Regions from separate parts of the Halomonas sp. BC1 genome, predicted to be linked through region 3. Evidence: predicted binding sites of a transcription regulator. Region 3 holds the regulator's gene; each other region holds the start of a gene.
What was found. The regulator sigma-54, encoded in region 3, starts transcription at its own class of promoters, with help from an activator protein. The targets are predictions, from matches to a motif close to TGGCACNNNNNTTGCTNT.
Positions count from the first base shown of each region.

Region 1: a site for sigma-54 is predicted at 3,292-3,309, ahead of B7L72_RS07220 (dimethylamine monooxygenase subunit DmmA family protein). Genes of this name have one in related genera too.
Region 2: a site for sigma-54 is predicted at 2,948-2,965, ahead of urtA (urea ABC transporter substrate-binding protein). Genes of this name have one in related genera too.

Region 1 covers NZ_LFGS01000007.1:119,386-125,281, reverse strand. The annotation lists gene B7L72_RS18205 (class II glutamine amidotransferase) at 1-831, shown strand, start outside; gene B7L72_RS18200 (GltB/FmdC/FwdC-like GXGXG domain-containing protein) at 832-1,518, shown strand; gene B7L72_RS07225 (FMN-binding glutamate synthase family protein) at 1,532-2,857, shown strand; gene B7L72_RS07220 (dimethylamine monooxygenase subunit DmmA family protein) at 3,399-4,082, shown strand; gene B7L72_RS07215 (PDR/VanB family oxidoreductase) at 4,079-5,017, shown strand; gene B7L72_RS07210 (heme-dependent oxidative N-demethylase family protein) at 5,036-5,896, shown strand, end outside.
Region 2 covers NZ_LFGS01000007.1:32,550-38,445, forward strand. The annotation lists gene urtB (urea ABC transporter permease subunit UrtB) at 1-1,428, opposite strand, end outside; gene urtA (urea ABC transporter substrate-binding protein) at 1,509-2,861, opposite strand; gene B7L72_RS06845 (tripartite tricarboxylate transporter permease) at 3,204-4,703, opposite strand; gene B7L72_RS06850 (tripartite tricarboxylate transporter TctB family protein) at 4,753-5,235, opposite strand; gene B7L72_RS06855 (Bug family tripartite tricarboxylate transporter substrate binding protein) at 5,327-5,896, opposite strand, start outside.
Region 3 covers NZ_LFGS01000012.1:198,849-204,744, forward strand. The annotation lists gene B7L72_RS10475 (KdsC family phosphatase) at 1-500, shown strand, start outside; gene lptC (LPS export ABC transporter periplasmic protein LptC) at 501-1,085, shown strand; gene lptA (lipopolysaccharide transport periplasmic protein LptA) at 1,082-1,588, shown strand; gene lptB (LPS export ABC transporter ATP-binding protein) at 1,612-2,358, shown strand; gene B7L72_RS10495 (RNA polymerase factor sigma-54) at 2,464-3,879, shown strand; gene hpf (ribosome hibernation-promoting factor, HPF/YfiA family) at 3,977-4,285, shown strand; gene ptsN (PTS IIA-like nitrogen regulatory protein PtsN) at 4,290-4,757, shown strand; gene rapZ (RNase adapter RapZ) at 4,828-5,760, shown strand; gene B7L72_RS10515 (HPr family phosphocarrier protein) at 5,786-5,896, shown strand, end outside.

The DNA of each region.
Region 1 (5,896 bases), on a different contig from region 3:
ACAGACCGTGGGCCGGACAGTGCCGGTTTTGCGGTGTATGGCGACGAATATGATGATGGCGTCAAGCTGACCCTGCAATGTGATAATGCCGATTACGATTGGCAGGCGTTCGCCGACAGGCTGCAAACCGCCTTCGGCAGCCTGGCGTCATGGTTTCAGAATGCCAACGTGGGGGTGTTCAAGATAGCCGAAGAAGAAAGCCGCGTGCTGGGTTGGCTGGCGGATCATGCGGCTGACCTTCGCGTGATGAGTGCCGGAAAAAGCATCGAGATTCTCAAAGGTGTCGGCTTGCCCGGTGAAGTGGCAACCCGTTACAAACTGAGCAACATGCGCGGCAGCCACGCGATCGGGCATACCCGCATGGCTACCGAAAGTGCCGTCACGCTGCAGGGCAGCCATCCTTTTTCAACCGGGCTGGATCTGTGTCTGGTGCATAACGGCTCCCTGTCCAACCACAATCGCCTGCGCGACAAGCTCAAGCGTCAGGGCATTGTTTTCCAGACCGATAACGACTCTGAAGTTGCCGCTGGCTATTTGACCTGGCGGATGGCCAAGGGTGAATCCCTTAATCAGGCCCTGACCGGAGCGCTCAAAGACCTGGACGGTTTCTTCACGTTCACGATCGGCACACGGGATGGATTTGCGGTCGTGCGCGACCCGATTTCCTGTAAACCCGCCGTTATTGCTGAAACCGATGACTACGTGGCAATGGCATCCGAGTACCGCGCCCTGGCTGACCTTCCGGGTATCAAGGAGGCAACTGTCTGGGAGCCGGAGCCGGCAAAAATCTATGTATGGGAACGTGACGGTATAAAGGTGGAGGCTGCCTAAATGATGAAACATTACGACCTTGCGAGTTCCAGTCTGCGAGAACTCAACCAGGCACTGCATGATCCGCAAATGACCGCCAGCGAGCGTGAGTGGCGTGTCAGTAATTCCAACGGGGCGCACAATATTGCCTGCGGGCTCAATGAACAGATCAGCGTCGAAATTGATGGGCATGCCGGCTATTACTGCGCGGGCATGAATCAGAAAGCGCATGTCACCGTGAACGGAAATGTCGGGGTTGGCGTGGCCGAGAACATGATGTCGGGCAAGGTGCATGTCAAAGGCGATGCGTCCCAGTCGGCGGGTGCTACCGCTCACGGTGGCCTGTTGGTCATTGAAGGCAATGCCTCGGCGCGCTGCGGTATTTCCATGAAAGGGGTGGATATCGTGGTCAAGGGTAATATCGGCCCGATGAGCGCTTTCATGGGGCAGGCCGGCAGGCTGGTGGTGTGCGGCGATGCCGGTGAGGCGCTGGGCGACTCGCTCTACGAAGTGCACATCTATGTAAAAGGGGAAGTGGCGTCTCTGGGGGCGGATTGCGTCGCCAAGGAAATGCGTCAGGAGCACCTGGACGAGCTGGCAGATTTACTCAAACAGGCAGGTAGCGACGAAAACCCTGGCGACTTTACGCGCTATGGATCAGCGCGCCAGCTCTACCACTTCAAAGTCACCAATGCCTCGGCCTACTGATCTGGAGCCTGACATGACAGATAACACGATTAATCCGGCACTGAGAGAGTCCGCTACCTTTGGTCGAGATGTCATCGCCGAAATTCAGCGTGCCGCCGAAACAGGCATCTACGACATTCGCGGTTGGGGTGCCAAGCGCAAGGTGCCAAATTTTGATGATCTTTTGTTTCTCGGTGCGAGCATGTCGCGCTACCCGCTTGAAGGCTATCGGGAAAAATGCGACACCGAGGTGGTATTAGGCACCCGCTACGCCAAAAAACCGATGGTGATTGATACCCCGGTGACCATTGCCGGTATGAGCTTTGGTGCCTTGTCAGCACAAGCCAAGGAAGCGCTGGGGCGCGGAGCATCGGAAGTCGGCACATCGACGACCACAGGTGATGGCGGCATGACCGCAGAAGAACGCGGTCAGTCATCCAAACTGGTCTATCAGTACCTGCCGTCACGCTATGGTATGAACCCGGATGATTTACGCAAAGCCGATGCCATCGAGGTGGTCTTAGGGCAGGGCGCCAAGCCGGGTGGCGGCGGGATGCTGCTGGGCCAGAAAATTTCGGATCGTGTCGCCCACATGCGCACGCTGCCCAAAGGTATTGATCAGCGTAGCGCCTGCCGCCACCCGGACTGGACGGGGCCCGACGACCTGGCCATCAAGATTGCCGAATTGCGTGAAATTACCGACTGGCAGGTGCCCATCTTTATCAAGATTGGCGCGACGCGCACGTATTACGACGTCAAGCTGGCGGTGAAAGCCGGCGCGGATGTTGTGGTGCTGGATGGTATGCAGGGCGGCACGGCAGCCACTCAGGATGTGTTTATCGAGCATGTCGGTATTCCCACCCTGGCGGCGATTCCTCAAGCCACACAGGCCCTGCAGGAAATGGGCGTTCACCGTGAGGTGCAGTTGATCGTCTCGGGCGGGATCCGTAACGGTGCTGACGTTGCCAAAGCCATTGCCCTGGGTGCGGATGCCGTGGCCATTGGTACGGCTGCCCTCATCGCCTTGGGGGATAACCATCCACGTTTTGAAGAAGAGTACCGCAAGCTGGGTTCAGCGTCTGGCTATTACGATGACTTCCAGGAAGGAAAATGCCCAGCGGGGATCTCGACGCAGGACCCAGAGCTGAGCCAACGCCTTGACCCGGTGGAAGGTGGCAGGCGGCTGGCCAACTACTTGCGTGTGCTGACCCTGGAAGCGCAGACGTTGGCCCGAGCCTGCGGGAAATCCCACCTGCATAACCTGGAACCGGAAGATCTGGTGGCCTTGAATATCGAAGCGGCTGCCATGGCGCGAGTGCCCCTGGCGGGTACCACCTGGGTGCCTGGTCAAACGTTTTAGGCTGGCATTGGAAGGTCAATCTGCTATCTGGTGACAGGTAGCTGCCTGCATCATTAAACGCTATCCCGAAGGCTGGATACCCCTTCCAGGCTTCGGGTTTTTTTATGCTCTTCAGCAACACCTATCAAGCCTTCGATGCGGTAGCGTCAAGTGCTGTTAAACAGAAATGCCAAGCAGGGTTTTAAAAAACAACTTTTTAATTGTTGTGCAGGATATCGCTTAAAAAGAGCGCGCGCCCAGTGTGTTTAGTTGGCGTGATGAGTGGTTTCTTTAGTGTATATATAAAAAGAAATATTCACTATTTAATTTTTATCCAGATAAAGGTCAGCGGATGCACTAATACAGGCTTTTTAAAGCGTCATCTGCACTATTACAGCGCGGCCTCTTTTTGTTCTTTTTTTATAAACCTATGAAATTAAGATTATTTTTTTTTTTGGCATGAAACGTGCTTTATCTACAGTAAATAAAATATCACCACAAGAACTAAATGGAGCGGCTTAAGTATCGCTGGTGATATTTAGGTTTCATATATAAAACCTTGATGTCTTTCGATTCCGTCTCTGTCGTGCTGGCATCCATTAACCGGGTATTTATCAAGGGGAAAAAGTCAATGCAGCATAACGCTCTTCCTGATGATGACAGGATAAAAAGCAGGCCGATATATGTAACGCCTGAGCATCCCGCAACAGCTAACTACTATGTGTGTGTGGCTGAGCCAGACGCGGTAAATCTCATCATGAAACATGTGGCGCCGATTGATAAACACCGGACGCCGTTTCATTTCATTATCTGTGCTGATCGCGCTGACGCGCCCCCGGCGGGGTTGCCGTCTGAGTGGCAGAACGTGCCACTGCAATGCTGCGACCGTGACGCACTTTCCACCACGCTGGCGACCCAGCTGGAAACATTGACCCAAGGTTGCCATGTGATTGTGGCGGGCAGCGAAGCGTTTTTATGGGATGTACATACCCTGGCCCTGGCACACGGGCTGCTCGACGCTGAAATCACCTTGCTGCCTTCAGCAGATAACGCCCGACGCGTGTTTTGCACGCACTGCCGTTTTATGAGCGAGCCTGTCACGGCGTCACCCACCCGCTGCCAGGGGTGTGGGCTCACGTTGGAAGTTCGCGATCATTTTTCACGTCGCCTGGGGGCCTATATGGGCGTGCGGATAGATGCCGAGGTGCCCGGTGAGGTTCCCCGCGAGGAGGTGTTTGACTCATGAGTGACCTGATTCCGGTACGTGTCGCCGAGATCGAGCAGATCAGCTCGATTATCAAACAGTTTACGTTTGTTGCTGATGAAAAGCCCCTGCCGCCGTTTTCTGCCGGTAGTCACGTGGTGGTGCAGATGGAAGGTGAGGGGAAGCGTTTCCGCAATGCGTATTCCTTGATCAGCAACCCGGCTGACAGCAGTCATTATCGCATCGCGGTGCGGTTGCAGGAGCGCTCCCGAGGAGGCTCTCAGTTCATGCATGGTGAGTTTCGCCCAGGGGACAGGCTGTTTATTTCTCCGCCCGCCAACATGTTTCTACCGGATTGGCAGGCGCGGCACCACATATTGATTGCCGGTGGCATCGGAATAACGCCGTTTCTTTCTTACGGCTATGAGCTGGAACAACGTCAGGCCTCCTTTGAAGTGCACTACGTGTATCGCAATGCCGAAACAGGGGCCTTTCGTGAGGCCTTGACGGAGCGTTTTGGCAACAGGCTTTACTGCTATTCCGGCGAACGTCCCGACTTTTACACTCTGCTCGGACACCAGCCGCTTGGCACCCACGTCTATGTTTGCGGCCCGGAGGCGATGATTCAGGACGTCAAAGCCACAGCGAGTGCGCTGGGCTGGTCACCTCAGCGGGTTCATTACGAAGCCTTCACGGCTCCTCAGCCAGGTAAGCCTTTTGTAGCCAGGCTTTCACGCTCGCAGCAGGACGTCGCCGTCGCGGGGGATACGCCTCTGCTTGACGCTCTGGAAGCCCATGGCCTTGAGATACCCAATATGTGTCGTGGCGGTGTATGCGGCCAATGTAAAACCTCGGTGGTGGACGGTGACATCGAGCATCGGGATGCGTTTCTCGATGATCAAGAGAAAGCCAGCCAGCGCTGCATCATGCCTTGCGTGTCACGTTCAGCGAGCGACTACCTGGTGCTGGATCTATAAATCAAGGGGGAAAACACCATGCAACTTGCACCGCGAGATACCCAGGCCTTCCGAGGCCAGTTTACCTACCGCAATAGTCCCGAGGCCGTGAGACGCTTTCCCTTCCCGTTTCCGGAAGATGATTATATGTACTCAGTCAATACTGAGCCGCATACGCTGCCGGGCCCCAAGGGCAGTGTTTACGAACATATGCTCGATATCGATGAACATTATCTGTGTGAAACAGCAGAAAGGGCGATGGTGCTGGAAGAGGACCCCGCTCGCTGCCTTGCCATGCCCCACATGGAACAGGCGTGCTGGGACCTGCTTGAATTTGTCATGACCCACTATGCCCAGGATTATCCCGAACATTTTTCCTTCACCCAACAGGGCGATCAATGCGAGTGGATTAATCGCCCCCTCGGCATTCATCAGACCTTTGTGATGGGCGACGCAAGCACTTTGCCCATGCCGCCGATGGAGTTTATCGGACGCCAGATGCAGGGGGATTTTGCGTTACTGGATCAACGTGATGCAGACCTCTTCATGGACGCAGGCGTAATCACATCACCGGCTGACTGGTCGCTGGCCTTTGATGCCGGAATGAGTTTCAAACAGTGGCATGGCCCTGTGCCGCTGGCTCATGAGATGGGTATTTTTGATCGGGTCCTTAAATATCTGTGCGCCATTCAGGTGGGCAGCCCGATTCGTCGTTTGAACTGGACGATGACGATCCACCCACGCATGGACAGTTCCCCTGAAACCTATCACCAATGGGGGGCAGACCGAACCACGATTACCCCCGAGAACGTAGGCAGGGATGTCTTTCTGCGTGTCGAGTTACAGACACTGGTACGTATGCCCCGAAGCCATGCGCTGTTCTTTGGCATCCGCACTTAT
Region 2 (5,896 bases), on a different contig from region 3:
GCCACCGAACACCACCACCATGAACGAGTCGATGATGTAGTTCTGGCCCAGGTTGGGGCCGACGTTGGTGAGCTGCGACAGCGCCACACCGGCCAGCCCCGCCACGCCGGAACCCAGCGCGAAGGTCATGATGTCCACCCGAGTGGCCCGGATGCCCATGGAGCGTGCCATGGCGCGGTTCTGGGTCACGGCGCGCACTTCGAGCCCCAGCCGCGTGCGGCGCATGATCAGCATCAGCCCGGCAAACACCACCAGCGCAAAGCCGAGCACGAACATGCGGTTGAGGGTCAGCGAGAGCGCATCGTTGATCACCAGCGAGCCGCTCATCCACTCGGGCGTCACCACGGTGCGGTTGAGCGGAGAGATCACCGTGCGCACCAGCTGCTGCAGAATCAGGCTGATACCGAACGTGGCCAGCAGCGTTTCCAGCGGGCGGCCCTTGAGGAACTGGATCACGCCCCGTTCGATGGCAATGCCCACCAGGGCGGCCACCATGAAGCCCGCCGGAATGGAAAGAATCAGCGCCAGCCCCGGCTGGCCCGGCAGCAGTTGCTGCATCATCCAGGTGGTATAGGCGCCCAGCATCATCAGCTCGCCGTGGGCCATGTTGATCACGCCCATGACGCCAAAGGTGATGGCCAGGCCGATGGCCGCCAGCACCAGTACCGACCCCAGGCTCAGGCCAAAGTAGAGCGTTTCGAGGCCACGATTGAGCTTGAGGTTTTGCTCGATGCTGAGGAGCGCTTCTCTGGCCGCGTCGGCGACCACCGGGTCATCGCCATTGGCCGCGCGATTGAGCGCCACACGGGCACGCGGATGCAGGCTGCCACGCAGCGCTTCCACGCCTTCCATCTGGCCCGCTTCGGTTTGATAAATGGCCAGTGCCTGCGCTAACCGGCGCTGCACCTGGCTATCCTCTTCTTCGGCAATCAGCGCTTCCAGAGGCTCGGCCAGCGTCTCGTCCACTTCGCCCAGCAGGCGCTCGGCGGAGGTACGGCGGCGTTCCACGTTGGGGGAGTAGAGGTCGACCACGGCGATGGCGCTGCGCAGCTGGTTGCGCAGGGCGTTGTTGATGCCGATACGGTTGAGGTCGCGGCGGGACATCTCGCCCAGCGGCTCGTCGGTCAAGGCATCGGCCACGGGCCAGTCACGCCCGGTGTTGTTCAACACCACGACGAAGCGACCCTCGCTGGTGCGCTGCAGGCGGCCATCGAGCAAGGCTTGCAGCCAATCCCGGGCGCGTTCGTCGTCGCTTTGCACAATGGCGTTGATGGCCTCGCCTTTGGCGCGGAAGTTCTCCACGTCCAGCGCTTCCAGCAGCGCCAGTGCCGCGTCGTCATCAGAAGGTGTGGTGGGGGTTTGTGCCTGCGACAACGTCGCCATGCTGAGCAGCAGCAGACACAACACCCCAGAAAGGAAACGCCTCATGGGGTTCTTCCTTTGGTGATCATCAATGGGGAGAGATAGCGTGCTCCCTTGCCGCGAAGGCTCGCGGCAAGGGAGGGGGGTTACTCGGCGAGTGCCGCTTCGGCTTCTTCTGCTGCGGTGCTGCCACCGCACGAGCCGTTGGCGACGTTGAAGTTGCCGCAGCGCATCGGTGCACGCCAGTCAGCAATCAGGTCGCGAGAACCCGGCAGGTAATCCGACCAGGCATCGCCTGCCACGGTGGACGGCGTTTGCCAGACGATGTCGAACTGGCCGTTGTCCTGCACTTCACCGATCAATACCGGCTTGGTGATGTGGTGGTTGGGCATCATGGCGGCATAGCCACCGGAAAGGTTAGGCACGGTCACGCCGATGATGGCATCTTTCACCGCGTCGACATCGGTGGTACCCGCCTTGCGCACCGCTTCGGCCCACATGTTGAAGCCGATGTAGTGGGCTTCCATGGGGTCGTTGGTGACCGCTTCTTCATCGCCCGTCCAGTCGATCCAGGCGTCGATGAAGTCGTAGTTGGCGTCGGTGTCCACGCTCATGAAGTAGTTCCAGGCGGCCAGGTGGCCCACCAGCGGCCCGGTATCGATACCGGACAGCTCCTGCTCACCCACCGAGAAGGCGATGACGGGAATATCCGCGGCATCGATCCCCTGGTTGGCCAGCTCACGGTAGAACGGCACGTTGGCATCGCCGTTGATGGTGGAGACCACCGCCGTGGGCTTGCCCTCTTCACCGAAGCGACGGATTTCAGAGACGATGTTCTGCCAGTCCGAATGGCCGAACGGGGTGTAGTTGACCATGATGTCTTCTTCGGCCACCCCGTGCTCATCCTTCAGGAAGGCTTCCAGAATCCGGTTGGTGGTGCGCGGATAGACGTAGTCGGTGCCGATCAGCGCGAAACGCTCGATCCCGACTTCGTTGATCAGATACTCCACCGCAGGAATGGCCTGCTGGTTGGGTGCCGCGCCGGTGTAGAAGACGTTCTCGGAAGACTCTTCCCCTTCGTACTGTACCGGGTAGAACAGCAGGCCGTTCAGCTCTTCGAACACCGGCAATACCGCCTTGCGGGATACCGAGGTCCAGTTACCGAACACCACGTCTACCTCATGCTGGGCCAGCAGCTCGCGGGCGCGCTCGGCAAACAGCGGCCAGTTGGAAGCGGGGTCGACCACCACGGCTTCCAACTGACGCCCCAACAGGCCACCGGCTTCGTTCTGCTGGTCGATGAGCATTTCGACGGTGTCTTTCAGAGTCGATTCGCTGATGGCCATGGTGCCAGAGAGGGAGTGCAGAATACCCACCTTGATTGGGTCGTTGTCCTGGGCAACGGCCTGGGCGCTGGCGCCCATGATGGCGGCGGCCAAGGCGGCCGTGGCAAAACGGCCAAGGGTACGAGGGTGTGTCTTGCGTTGCGATGTGGTCACTTGAACCTCCTTGCACCCCTTGGAAGGGGCTTGTTATAGGCGCGTAGAGCGGGCATTCGCCCGCCGTGGGCTAATCCACCTTTCACACTGCAAGGGGTGCGCCAGATTGAATCAAAGCCTATTAAGACAATGACAATCAGACAGTTAGCGATACTCAAAAAAACCCGCATTGCGCCAGACGCACTAATTCAGGGCAAGCCGAGAGGCACCATGCACAGTTGTCATGCACCAGCAAAGCGCCTTGCACCAAAGAGGGGTGCATGCACACAAAAAAGCGCCCGGGGTTCCCCCCGGGCGCTGACAACGCCAAAACTCACTCCATCACCACCACCCAACAATCGCTTATTTGGCGGCCATGGCCTTCTGCTTGCGGCGCTTTTTCAGCAGCGGCATGCCCAGCGACAGAGCCGCAATGATCAGCAGTGACAGTGAAATAGGCTTGTCGATGAAGATGGACCAGTCACCGCCGGAAATCTGCAGTGCGCGACGCATGGACTCTTCCATCAGGCTGCCCAGGATCAGCGCCAGAATCAGCGGCGCCGTGGGGAAGCCGAACAGCCGCAAGCCCAGGCCGATCAGGCCGAAGCCCAGCAGCAGCAGCAGGTCGAAGACGCTGAAGCTCATGCCGTAAACACCGATCATGCAGAAGATCAGGATCATCGAGAGCAGCAGCGGACGCGGCATATCGAGAATTTTGGCGATCAGCGGAATCAGCGGCAGGTTGAGTACCAGCAGGAAAATATTACCGATGTACATACTGGCAATGACCCCCCAGAACACGTCCGGGCGCTGCTCCAGCATCATGGGGCCAGGCGTCACGCCCATGACCAGCAGCGCACCCAGCAGCACCGCCGTGGTGCCCGAGCCAGGCACCCCCAGGGTCAGCAGCGGTACGAACGAGCCGGTACAGGCAGCGTTGTTGGCCGCTTCGGGAGCTGCCACGCCCTTGATGTTGCCCTTGCCGAAGGTGTCACCATCCTTGGCCAGGCGTTTTTCCATGCTGTAGCCCAGGAAAGAACCAATGGTGGCACCGGCCCCCGGCAGTACGCCGGTGAAGAAGCCCAGCACCGAGCTGCGGCTGACAGGACCTGCGATTTGCTTCATTTCACTACCGCTCAGCTTGAGCGAGCCAATGGCATTGCGCGGCGCTTCCTTGCCACCGCCCCCACGCAGCAGCATGTAGAACACTTCCGCCAGGGCGAAGATACCCAGCGCCACGACCAGGAAGTCGATGCCGTCGAGCAGCTGAATCGAGCCAAAGGTGTAGCGCTCGGTGCCGGTTTGCATGTCGATGCCGACGATCGAGATCATGACGCCGATCACCGCCGCAATCAGGCCCTTCACCAGCGATTTGTCCGACAGCGAGACGACCGCCGTCAGGCCCAGCACCATGAGCGCGAAATATTCGGGAGGCCCAAAGCTGACCGCCACTTTGGAAAGCAGCGGCGCCACCAGCATCAAGAAGACGATGGAGACGGTGCCGCCAATGAACGACGCGTAGGCGGCAATGGCCAGCGCCTTGCCCGCCAACCCCTGCTTGGCCATGGGGTAGCCATCGAAAGAGGTGGCGACCGTGCCCGCCACCCCCGGCGCATTGAGCAGAATAGAAGAAGTCGAGCCACCGAAAATGGCCCCGTAATACACACCCGCCATCAGAATCAGGCCTGATGCAGGCTCCATTGAGAAGGTGATCGGAATCATCAGCGCCAGGGCACTGATCGGGCCGAGGCCCGGCAACATACCGATGATGGTACCAGCAAACACACCGGCAAAGACGTAAGCGATGTTGATGGGCTCGAGCGCGATGCCAAAGCCGTACATCAAGTTGTTCAAGGCATCCATGGGCGTATCTCTCTTAAAAAACTACGGCAGGTGCGTGGGCACGGCGTATTCAGAACGGCAGGAGGCCAGTGGGCAGATACACATCCATGACGCGCGTCATGGTGATATACAGCGCCAGCACTACCCCCAGCGAAGCCGCCAGGTTGATGCCATGACGACGATACCCGTAATAGGCCGTCAGCCCGGTGCACAGCAGCGTCGACGCCAGTACGAACCCCAGCGGCACCAGCAGGAAGGCATAGGCGGCGATGGCCACGGCGGTGACCACCACACGCGCCCAGGGCGTCAACAGCAGCGGACCGTTGGTGGCCTCTTCGTCGATCTCGTCAGCGCCTGCCAGCGGTACCGGTTTTTCAAAGAAGAGCAGCCCTGCTAGCAATAACAAGGTAATTCCCAGCACTTTTGGAAACAGGTCTGAATCCACCGGGCGCGGCAGGGGAAAGGTTGGAATTTGCCAGGCCATTGCTAGATAGGCGGCAGCTAGAAGCGCCAGCACGAGGGCCAGCCACTGATTAGTGTTCAATCGAGTCATGGGGAGTCTCTCCGAAGGCGCAGGTTGCGCTTACGGTCACAGGCAGTGACCCCGGGCCTGGCTGGCCCGGGGCAGCACGGTGAAACGGGGGTTATTGAGCCAGCAAGCCCAGGTCGCTCAGGACACTGCTGAACTGCTCTTTCTGCTCATCCAGGAAGGCGCCAAACGCTTCGCTATCCTGGTAGGCATCGATCCAGCCCAACTGGTCGCGAGCCTGCTGCCAGCCATCGGTTTCGAGCATTTCGGCAAACAGGTCTTCGTAGTAGGCCACGGCTTCGGCAGGCATGTCAGGGGTGCCCATCACGCCACGCCAGATATCGAAGGTGTAGTCCACACCCTGTTCCTGGTACGTGGGCACGTCGGCCAGAGCACCGCCCAGGCGCTCAGGGGCAGATACGCCCAGCGCACGCAGTTGGCTGCCTTCGCCCAGCTGGCCCACGGACTCACCCGCGCCAGTAATGACCGCCTCGATATGGCCACCCATCAGGTTGGTCATGGCATCGCCACCCCCCGAGAAGGGGATGTAGTTCACCGAGGAAGCATCGAGACCCGCCGCAGAGGCCAGGCCAGCCACCGAGATGTGGTCCATCGAGCCTGGCGCACTGCCGCCACCCACGCTCAGACGCGGGTTCTCTTTCAGCGCATCGAACAGGTCGGTGAC
Region 3 (5,896 bases):
AACTGCTGGCCCTGGACGTAGACGGCGTACTGACCGATGGTCGCCTTTACTTCCAGGCCGACGGCGTCGAAATCAAGGCCTTTCATACCCAGGATGGCCACGGCTTGAAGCTGCTCAAGCGCGTCGGCATCCATGTCGCGCTGATTACCGGCCGTGACTCGCCCATGGTGAGCCAGCGCGCCGCAGCGCTGGGCATCAGCCATGTTCATCAAGGCTGTGAAGACAAGCTCGCCACCCTGCGTGGGCTCTGCCAGCGGCTCGGTATCACCCTGGAGCAGGTCGCCTTCTGCGGCGATGACCTCCCGGACCTGGCGCCGATCAAACGCTCGGGCATCGGCATCACCGTCCCCAACGCACCGGACTACATGCATACCCACGCCGACTGGATTACCGACCGTCTGGGCGGACATGGCGCCGTTCGCGAAATTTGCGACACGCTGCTGACCAGCCAGGGGCACTGGGACGCCGTGCTCGACACTTACCTACACGGCTCCACCTGAATGGGCATCAGGGTGAAAAAGCGCGTCTGGCTGACGGGGCTGGTCATCACCCTGGGGGGACTGCTGGTTTGGCTGGACCCCCGCGCGCCCCAGCAGCGCGAGGTAGATCCTGAGGCTCAGGCTCAGGAGCCCGGACACGTGCTGGAGAATGCCGAGATCACTCTGTTTGGTGAAGATGGCACTCTGCAACAGTCGCTGGTCGCGCCGCGACTGGTACATACCCCGCAAGCGGCGATGACCAACGTCACGTCACCGCGCGCCACGCTGTTCGATAGTGAACAGCGTGAGTGGTTGGCGGTTGCCGATACCGGTACCCTGAACACGGACACCCAGGCGCTGACGCTGGCCGGATCGGCACGGCTATTGGCACCAGACGAAGGCTGGCAGCTGGATACCGACCTGCTGCATTATGATGGCCTGGCACGTCATGCCTGGAGCGATACCCCCGTAGTGCTGCAGCAGCCGCCCCAACGTATCGAGGCATCCCGTATGGATGTCTGGCTGGACGATAGTCGTGTCAGCTTGATCAATAACGTGCGCGGCGTGCATCCGCCCGCCCCCCACTCTTCTCAGGAGTCGCCATGAACGCCCTGCTTCGTACGGCACTGCTCGCCCTTGCCGTTCCCATGGTAGTCGTAGGCGCGCTGCCTGCTACTGCTCAACAACAAGCCCCTATCGAAGTAGAGGCCGACCGCCTGGACTTGGACCAGCGCGCGGGCACGGCGGTTTACTCTGGCAATGTCGATATTCGTCAGGGTGAAATGCAGCTGCGCGGAGAGCGTGTCGAAATTCACCGCAACCAGGCCGGCGAACTCTCCCGGGCCGTCGCCACGGGCGAGCGTGCCTACCTGCGCAATCAACTGGAAGACCAGACGACGCCCATGGAAGGCTGGGCGCGCCGCATCGTCTACCACGTGTCCGAACGCCGCGTCGAGCTCATCGACCAAGCCGAACTGACCCAGCAAGGGGATCGTTTCCAGGGGGGACGGCTCGAATACTTCATCGACCGCGGGGTGGTGCAAGCGCGCTCTGATGTCAGCGGCAGTTCGCCACAGCGCATCCGCATGACCCTGCAGCCCGAACAATAGCGAGAGGACGCCCCGTGACAGCGATGACCCCCGACACCGCAGCGGTCAAGACACTCCATGCACAGCATCTGGCCAAGAGCTACAAACGCCGCCGCGTGGTCAAGGATATCAATCTGGAAATTGCCCAGGGCAGCGTGGTGGGCCTGCTGGGCCCTAACGGCGCCGGCAAGACCACCTCGTTCTACATGATCGTCGGCCTGGTGAAATCCGATGCTGGCAAGGTGGGCATCGACGATCTCGACCTGACCCGGGCGCCCATGCATGAACGCGCGCTGGCGGGTATCGGCTACCTGCCCCAGGAAGCATCGATCTTTCGCAAGCTGTCGGTGGCCGACAACATCATGGCCATTCTGGAAACGCGCCGGGAGCTGGACCGCAATAGCCGAGAAGCGAAGCTCGAATCCCTGCTGGAAGACTTCCACATCACCCATATTCGCGACAACCTGGGCATGAGCCTGTCGGGCGGCGAGCGGCGACGGGTGGAAATTGCCCGCTCGCTGGCCACCGAGCCCGCCTTCATTCTACTGGACGAACCTTTTGCTGGCGTCGACCCCATTTCCGTGGGCGATATCAAGTCGATCATACGCGCGCTCAAGAAGCGCCATATTGGCGTGCTGATTACCGACCACAACGTGCGTGAAACCCTGGATATCTGCGATATTGCCTATATTGTTGGCGACGGACACATCATAGCCAGTGGAAACCCCCAGGAAATTCTCAATAACCAGAAGGTGCGCGACGTCTACCTGGGCGCCGACTTCCGCCTTTAAATAATGGCCCACGAAGACATTTTATTTAGTGGCATGCTTATTGCACTTGCACCAAACGGAGAGTCGCTCTAGGGTGGAGCTTTCTGATTAACGAGTGGTTCTCAGATGGTCATGAAAGCTTCTCTTCAACTGCGCATCGGCACACAGCTGACCATGACACCTCAGCTGCAGCAGGCCATTGCGCTGCTTCAGCTATCGACGCTGGACCTTCGTCAAGAAATTCAGCAGGCGCTGGATGCCAACCCCATGCTCGAACAGGAGGATGAGTTTGGCGAACAGGCGGTCAGCGAGCCTCAGGAAGCCGAGTGGGCAGACAGCATTCCCAACGAGCTCTCCGTGGACAGCGACTGGTCCGACACCTACCAGGACATGGGCAGCGCGGGCGGCAGTAGCGAAGGCCCGGACTTCGAGCGCCAGGCGGCCGGGCAGAGCCTTCACGGGCACTTGCTCTGGCAACTGGCCATGACCGACTTCTCTGCGCGTGAGCATGCCATTGCCGAGAGCCTCATCGATGCGCTGGATGCCAACGGCTATCTGACCCAGCCGCTCAACGACATCCGCGAGGGGCTCAAGGCGCAGGGCCACGATGGCCTGAGCCAACGCGAGGTCGAAAACACCTTGCTGCGCCTGCAGCAGTTCGAGCCTACTGGCGTGTTCGCCCGTGACCTGCGCGAGTGCCTGATGCTGCAGCTGGCCGCGCTACCCGAAGACACTCCGCTGTTGATGCCCGCCAAGCGTCTGGTACGCCAGTTTCTCGAAGCGCTGGGCAAGGACGACATGCGCCTGCTGAAACGACGCCTGAGCCTCGATGACGAGCAGCTGGACGATGTCATTCGTTTAATCCGCAGCCTTGACCCTCGCCCCGGAAGCGCCTACGGCGTCACCGACGACAGCTATGTGACGCCGGACCTGGTGGTACGTCACGATCACGAGGGCTGGCATCTGGAACTCAACCCGGAAGCGCTGCCTCGGCTACGTATCCAGCCCGACTACGCCAGCCTGATCAAGCGCGCCGACAAGAGCCAGGACAACCAGTTTTTGAAAGAGCACCTCCAGGAGGCTCGCTGGCTGATCAAGAGCCTGTCGAGCCGCAACGACACGCTGCTGCGCGTGGGGCGCGAGATCATTGCCCGCCAGATAGGCTTCCTCGAGCAGGGTGAAGAGGCCATGAAACCGCTGATTCTGGCCGATATCGCCGAAGCGGTAGAGATGCATGAATCGACCATCTCCCGGGTCACCACCCAGAAATACATTCATACCCCGCGCGGGGTCTTCGAGCTCAAGTACTTCTTCTCCAGCCAGGTCAGCGGCCAGGAGGGCGGCGACAGCCACTCCAGCACGGCCATTCGAGCACGCATCAAGAAACTGATTCAGGACGAGCCGCCAGGCAAGCCACTCTCCGACAGTCGCCTGGTCACCCTGCTGGAAGAGGGTGGCATTACCGTGGCACGCCGCACCGTCGCCAAGTACCGAGAGTCGATGGGTATACCTTCGTCGAGCGAGCGACGCCGTTTGCGCTAGTTAAACGCTCTTGCCCAACAAACTCGCGGCGAGGGCTTTGCAATGGCCCAAAAAGGGTTACAATCGAAGTACAGTCCGATGGATAAGGAGCACGTCAATGCAAGTAAACATCACTGGTCATCACGTTGAACTGACTGACGCCTTGCGTGACTACGTAAACGAAAAGCTGGAACGCGTTGAGCGTCACTACGACAACATCACGACCGTCCAGGTCACCTTATCTGTCGAAAAGGAGCGCCAGCAAGCGGCTTGCACGCTGCATGCCGCAGGAGCAGACCTGCATGCGGAAGCGCAGGATAATGACATGTACGCGGCCATTGACGCCCTGGCGGACAAAATCGACCGTCAGCTGGTAAAACACAAGGAAAAAGCACAAGCCCGCGCCCAAGGCGCTGGCGTGCGTTAAACCGATGACGTTGGAAACCATACTCCCCCCGGAGCGCGTGCTGTACGACGTGCCCGGGGGCAGCAAAAAAAGGGTGCTGGAGTTTTTCAGCACCTTTATCGCTCAGAACACGCCCAGCCTGGACAGTCAGGAAGTCTTCAGTCGCCTGATTGGCCGTGAACGGCTGGGCAGCACTGGTATCGGCAATGGCGTAGCCATCCCCCATGCACGCAGTCCTCACTGCAGCACGCCCATTGCTGGCTTTCTCAAGCTAGCCGAGCCCGTCGACTTCGATGCCATCGATGGTGACCCGGTCGATCTGGTCTTCGTGCTGTTGGTTCCCGAAGAAGCCGATGACACGCACCTGGCCCTGCTGGGGCAGGTGGCCACGATCATGAATGACGCTGCCACACGCCAACAGCTGCGCAATGTCAGTAGCCAGCGCGCATTGCTCGAGCTGCTGACCGACAAGATTCGCGAGCAGGCTGCCTAGCGCAGCCATTGCCAGGCAGCAAGGCACACGGCAAGCCCTCTATCCCTTTGATACCCAAGAGAGATGCGCTATGCAGCTGGTGATCATTAGCGGCCGCTCAGGGTCCGGCAAGTCCATCGCCCTACAGGCGCTGGAGGATCTTGGCTATTACGCCATCGACAACCTGCCCGCCATGCTGCTGGGCTCGCTGGTCGATGAATTGCGCGAGCAAGGGGGGCGAACTCACCTGGCGGTCAGCATCGATGCGCGCAACCTGCCCACGGCGCTGGAGCAGTTGCCTGCGTTACTGGAAGAGCTACGTCAACGCCAGATCCGTTTTCAGGTCATCTACCTGACCACGGACGCACGCATTCTGCTGGAGCGCTACTCGGCCACCCGGCGGCGCCACCCGCTGACCCGGGATAGTGACATGACCCTGGAAGAAGCCATCGACAAGGAAGAGCAGACGCTGCTCGACATTCGCGATCTGGCCGACCTGTTGATCGACACGTCACGCCTCTCGGTGCACGATCTTCGCCGTCGCATCACCGATCAGGTCGCTCACCAACGGCGTGACCAGCTGACCCTGACGTTTGAATCCTTCGGCTATAAGCGGGGCGTACCCATGGATGCCGATATCGTGTTTGACGTGCGCTGCCTGCCTAACCCTTATTGGGACCCCAGCCTGCGGCAGTTCACCGGACGCGATGCCAATATTCAGGCCTTCCTGGGCGGCTACCCCATCGTCGATGACATGCGTGACGATATTCATGCCTGGTTGGACAAGTGGCTGCCCGCCTACCAAAGCAGTCAACGTAGCTATATGACCGTGGCCATTGGCTGCACTGGCGGCCAGCATCGCTCTGTCTACATGGTGGAACAACTGGCGCAGGCGCTGGTCAAGCGCACTGGCGCCATTCAGCTCAGGCATCGGGAATTGGGCTTGCAGTACACGCTAAGCGAATTACCCGCTACCGTCGATGCCGCTTCTTCCATCCCCCCCAGCGACACGACTTCACCCTGATATCACTCGGCAAAAAGGAACCAGAGTGCCTGAAAGAACCTTAACGCTGACCAATCAACGCGGCCTTCACGCCCGCGCTGCCACCAAGCTGGTCACGTGCGGCCAGCAGTTTTCAGCCCGCATTCATGTTTACAAA